Linked DNA regions of Mangrovibacterium diazotrophicum. The protein of the gene in region 2 interacts with the protein of the main gene of each other region in a pairwise test. Links are inferred from orthologs where the notes say so. Each region holds a gene or a part of one and is shown on either strand. Other genes may lie near its edges.

The links.
Region 1: the proteins of rho (region 2) and nusG interact in binary tests that used the Escherichia coli proteins (3 or more experiments, as listed by UniProt). The link is inferred for Mangrovibacterium diazotrophicum from one-to-one orthologs.

What each region holds. Positions count from the first base shown.
Region 1 is NZ_RAPN01000003.1:306,223-309,201, forward strand. It holds nusG (transcription termination/antitermination protein NusG), read left to right. Parts: upstream 1-1,205; coding sequence 1,206-1,754; downstream 1,755-2,979. Other genes in the region: tuf (elongation factor Tu), read left to right, coding at 1-850; secE (preprotein translocase subunit SecE), read left to right, coding at 996-1,187; rplK (50S ribosomal protein L11), read left to right, coding at 1,776-2,219; rplA (50S ribosomal protein L1), read left to right, coding at 2,234-2,926; rplJ (50S ribosomal protein L10), read left to right, coding at 2,942-2,979. UniProt on the Escherichia coli protein: Part of the processive rRNA transcription and antitermination complex (rrnTAC). The complex forms an RNA-chaperone ring around the RNA exit tunnel of RNA polymerase (RNAP).
Region 2 is NZ_RAPN01000002.1:241,368-244,302, forward strand. It holds rho (transcription termination factor Rho), read right to left. Parts: upstream 2,393-2,935; coding sequence 608-2,392; downstream 1-607. Other genes in the region: BC643_RS17150 (aminopeptidase P family protein), read left to right, coding at 1-556; BC643_RS17160 (sigma-70 family RNA polymerase sigma factor), read left to right, coding at 2,788-2,935. UniProt on the Escherichia coli protein: Facilitates transcription termination by a mechanism that involves Rho binding to the nascent RNA, activation of Rho's RNA-dependent ATPase activity, and release of the mRNA from the DNA template.

The DNA.
Region 1 (2,979 bases), on a different replicon or contig from region 2:
GCCTCAAACTCGCGAACACATCCTGTTGGCTCGTCAGGTAAACGTACCTCGTTTGGTTGTTTTCATGAACAAAGTTGACATGGTTGAAGACGAAGAATTGTTGGAATTGGTTGAAATGGAAGTTCGTGAATTGCTTTCTTTCTACAACTTCGACGGCGATAATACTCCTGTTATTCAAGGTTCAGCACTTGGTGCATTGAACGGTGAAGCACAATGGGAAGAAAAAGTAATGGAATTGATGGACGCTTGCGACACTTGGATTCCACTTCCTCCACGTGATATCGACAAACCATTCTTGATGCCTGTAGAAGACGTATTCTCGATCACTGGTCGTGGTACTGTAGCCACTGGTCGTATCGAAACTGGTTTGGTTCACACAGGTGATGAATTGCAATTGATCGGTTTGGGTGCTGAAGGTCGTAAGACTGTATGTACTGGTGTTGAGATGTTCCGTAAGATTTTGGATGATGGTCAAGCTGGTGACAACGTAGGTTTGTTGTTGCGCGGTGTTGACAAAAAAGAAATCAAACGTGGTATGATCTTGGCAAAACCAGGTTCAATCACTCCTCACACTAAATTCAAAGCTGAGGTTTACGTATTGAAAAAAGAAGAAGGTGGTCGTCACACTCCATTCCACAACAAATACCGTCCTCAATTCTACCTGCGTACATTGGACGTAACCGGTGAGATTTCTTTGGAAGAAGGACGTGAAATGGTAATGCCAGGTGATAACGTGTCTATCAACGTTACATTGATCTACCCAGTAGCATTGAACATCGGTCTTCGTTTCGCTATCCGCGAAGGTGGACGTACTGTAGGTGCGGGTCAGGTTACTGAAATCGTAGAATAATACTTCGGTATAAGATAAATTTGAAGAAGTCCCGAGTCTTTGGACTCGGGACTCTTTTCGGATGAAACTCGACGGGAGTTTTTTTGCTGTTTAAAAGTAAGTTCGATTCTTGCTCATCCACAACAACTAAATAAAGAAAGTTAGAATGAAACTTAAACTATATTTCGAAGAGGCTTATAACGAACTAGTACATAAAGTAAGTTGGCCTACTTGGAAAGAGTTGCAAAATAGTGCATTTATTGTAATGGTTGCTTCCTTTATCATAGCACTTGTTGTATTCGTAATGGATATCTCTTTCGAGAACGTTATGAATCTAGTGTACAGTTTATTTTATTAATACGATTGGAGAGTCAGAATGAGCGAAAACGTCAAAAAATGGTATGTTCTCAGAACCGTCGGAGGTAAAGAAAAGAAGGTTAAAGAATATATCGAAAGCGAAATAGCGAATGCTGGACTTCAAGAGTACATTTCGCAGGTACTTATTCCAACGGAAAAGGTTTATCAAATCCGTAACGGGAAAAAAATTAGTAAAGAACGAAATTTCTTTCCAGGTTACATTTTGATTGAAGCTGCCCTGGTAGGTGAGATCCCGCACATGTTGAAAAATATTACCAACGTGATCGGTTTCTTAGGTGACACCAAAGGGGGAGATCCTGTTCCCATGCGATTGTCAGAGGTGAACCGTATTTTAGGACGTGTTGACCAGATGGCCGAAGCTGATGCAGAGGTTAACATTCCGTATGTTGTTGGCGAAACTGTGAAAGTGACTGACGGTCCTTTTAACGGATTCAATGGAATCATTGAGGAGATCAACGAGGAGAAGAAGAAGTTGAAAGTGATGGTCAAAATTTTTGGACGAAAAACGCCTTTGGAACTTAGCTTCATGCAAGTCGAAAAGGAGTAGTAAATTTTATTATTAATTATTATGGCTAAAGAAGTTGCTGGATTAATCAAATTGCAAATAAAAGGGGGTGCGGCTAATCCTTCACCACCAGTTGGACCAGCATTGGGTAGCAAAGGTGTAAACATCATGCAGTTCTGCAAACAGTTTAACGGCCGTACTCAGGAGTTAGCTGGTAAAGTGCTCCCGGTTATTATTACTGTTTATGCAGACAAATCGTTTGATTTTGTAATTAAACAACCCCCGGTAGCCGTTCAATTGTTAGAAGTTGCAAAATTGAAATCTGGTTCAGCTGAACCTCACGCGAAAAAAGTAGCGAAGGTAAGCTGGGATCAGGTAAAACAAATTGCAGAAACTAAAATGTCAGATTTGAATTGTTTTACAATGGAATCTGCAATGAGAATGGTTGCTGGTACTGCCAGAAGTATGGGGATTACTGTTGAAGGTGAATTCCCAGCTAATAACTAATTAAATTATTAAAGATGGGCAGAATTACAAAAAATATGAAGCTTGCTCAGGAGAAACTTGAACAAGGCAAACTCTATACAATCGAGGAAGCTGCACAATTAGTAAAGGATATTACCTTTTCTAAATTTGATGCTTCTGTTGATATAGATGTTCGTCTTGGAGTTGACCCTCGCAAAGCTAATCAGATGGTTAGAGGCGTTGTTTCTTTACCCCACGGAACAGGGAAAGAAGTTCGCGTGCTAGCTTTAGTAACTCCGGACAAAGAAGCCGAAGCGAAAGAAGCTGGTGCAGACTACGTTGGTTTGGACGACATGATCGACAAAATCAAAGGTGGTTGGACTGATTTCGATGTTGTAATTACACAGCCACCAGTGATGGGTAAAATTGGCCCACTGGGACGTGTACTTGGTCCACGAGGCTTGATGCCAAACCCAAAGAGCGGTACCGTTACGATGGAAGTAGGCAAAGCTATCAAAGAAGTAAAGCAAGGTAAAATTGATTTTAAAGTTGATAAATTCGGTATCGTGCATACCTCAATTGGTAAAGTTTCTTTCGACCCGAAAAAGATCGAAGAAAACGCACGTGAATTTATGAACACTATCATCAAATTGAAGCCAACTGCTGCAAAAGGTACTTATGTAAAAAGTATTTACATCTCAAGTACTATGAGTCCGGGTATTCAAGTTGAACCAAAGTCAGTTGACTAGTAAAGAATTGTTGAAATGAAAAAATCAGAGAAATTAGATATCATCGATAATCT
Region 2 (2,935 bases):
TACCCGGACGATTGCACTTGGTAAAGTGGGTACGTTAGCCAAAGAAGATTACACTTTGGTTTTAAAAGGTACAATTGGATTGGCCGAGGTCAAATTTCCGGCAAACACACCGGGGGCCAACATCGATTTGGCAGCACGCCAAGCACTGTGGCAAACAGGACGAAATTACGGGCATGGCACCGGCCACGGAATTGGCTTCTTCCTCAATGTTCACGAAGGACCGATGAGCATCCGCCAGGAATACAACAACCGCGTAATCGAACCGGGAATGGTTATTTCGGATGAGCCTGCTTTTTATCGTGAAGGTCAATACGGAATACGAACTGAAAATGTAATTGCTTGCCGCGAATGGATCACCACAGACTACGGCCGTTTCCTTCAGTTTGAAACTTTGACCCTTTGCCCAATCGACACCCGCTTGATTGAACGAAAACTTTTATCGGAATCAGAAATCAACTGGTTAAACGACTACCACCATCGCTGCTACGATGAACTCTCTCCGTTTGTGAATGACGAAGAAAAAGAATTTTTGAAGCAGACAACAGCTGCTATCTAAATAGAAAAAGCCGGTCGATGACCGGCTTTTTTATGCTTGCTATTTTCAATTTTATTCATTCATCGAAATCAGGAACTCTTCAACCGAAGCACTTCTCATGATACGGGTTTTGATGAATTCCATTGCCTCCAGCGAGTTCATGTCGGCCAGGTAGTTACGCAAAATCCAAATCTTGTCCATAATTGGTTTCGGCAGCAACATATCTTCGCGACGTGTGCTTGAAGATACAATATCCACAGCAGGGAAAATACGCTTGTTGGAAAGCTTGCGATCCAACTGAAGTTCCATGTTACCTGTTCCCTTGAATTCTTCGAAGATTACATCGTCCATTTTTGATCCGGTTTCGGTCAAAGCTGTTGACAATATCGTCAATGAACCACCTTCTTCAATGTTACGGGCAGCACCAAAGAAACGCTTCGGTTTGTGCAATGCATTGGCATCAACCCCACCCGACAGCACTTTACCTGAAGCCGGAGCTACGGTGTTGTAAGCACGTGCCAAACGTGTAATCGAGTCCAACAGGATTACAACATCGTGACCACATTCAACCAAACGTTTTGCTTTTTCCAGAACCATACCGGCAACACGTACGTGGCGTTCAGCCGGCTCGTCGAATGTTGATGAAATCACTTCAGCATTTACGCTGCGAGCCATATCTGTCACCTCTTCCGGACGTTCGTCGATCAACAATACAATCATGTAAACCTCAGGATGGTTGGCTGCAATCGCGTTGGCAATCTCTTTCAACAACATGGTTTTACCCGTTTTCGGTTGAGCTACAATCAAGCCACGTTGTCCCTTACCGATCGGCGAGAACAAATCAACAACACGAGTTGAAATATTGTCGTGACCATTTCCGGTGATGTTGAATTTCTCGGTCGGGAACAAAGGAGTCAAGTGATCGAATGGCACGCGATCGCGGATATAATCCGGCGTACGACCATTGATTGACAACACTTTAATCAACGGGAAATATTTTTCACCTTCTTTCGGAGGACGAATTGTTCCTTCGACAGTATCACCTGTTTTCAGTCCGAACAATTTGATCTGAGACTGCGAAACATAAATATCGTCCGGTGAATTCAAATAATTGTAATCGCTTGAACGCAAAAAGCCGTAACCATCAGGCATAATTTCCAGCACACCCGCATTGGTGATAATACCTTCAAACTCGTAAGGTTTTTCGTGTGAATGGCCATTACCACCTGATCCACCTTGTTTTGGCTTATTTTGTCCTTGTTGATTTTCCCACTTTTGATGTGGTTTATTTTTTGGACGTTGGTCCTGCTGCTTGTACTCTTTTTGTTGATCGCGAGAAAAATCTCTCTTTTGATCCTGGCCGCCTTGTGGATTTTGAGCTACCGGAGTTTCGCGTTCCTGAACCTTTTCTTCCTGCTTAAATTCAGGTTTTGAAATCGGTTCCTGTTTCTCTTCCTTAGCTACCGGAGCATCTTGTTGTTGATCCGCTTCTTCCCTATTTTGCTCTGCCTCACGCTGACGTTGTTTTTTTGCAAAATCAAATGCTGAGGCCGCTTTTATCACAACTGCTGTACGACGACGTTTTTTGGGTTGTTCGTCCGTATTATCATCCTGCTTTGAGTCGTCTTCAGACTTGTCGTCCTGTTTAACATTCTTTGCAGGATTCGGTTTTGCCTTTGCAATATTTTCTTTGGAAGATTCAGATTTCTTTTCTGATGCAAGAATAGCTTGAGTATCTAATATCTTGTAAATCAAATCCTGTTTCTTATAGGATTCTATTTTTTTGATTTTAAGCTCCTTCGCTATTTCCCGCAAATCAGGAAGCAACTTTCGGCTTAATTCAATAATATCGTACATATTTTGAAAATTATTTTAACATCCCAAAAACTTATCTGGAGAAGTGTGTGATAAAAGGATTAAGAATATGGATTTATAGATTCTTGCGAATTATTCTGCAATAATAACTAATAACTCGTTAAAACCAAAAAAATCGGATTTTTTTTAAATACCTTCAAATCCGCGCTCTCAGTACATTCAATACAAAATTAGAAACAATCAAAAAAAATAAAAGTTCGTTCATGTAGCGAAACAGACATTTCGCCCTTAAAAACATCTCATTCATAAAAATATGGGCAAGTTCTTCACGTTTAATTCTAGTAATGATTAATTTCGGCACTGAACAATACCTACTAGGAACTGGTTTAGATGATCGAACCGTACCCAAATTATAACTAACATAACTCGGTAACCACATGAGGCAGCTTAAGATAACGAAACAGGTAACGAATAGAGAAACCTTATCGCTGGATAAGTATCTCCACGAGATCGGTAAAGTAGAACTTCTTAGCGCTGAAAAAGAAGTTGAATTGGCCAAAAAAATCAGAAAAGGCGACCGTCGTG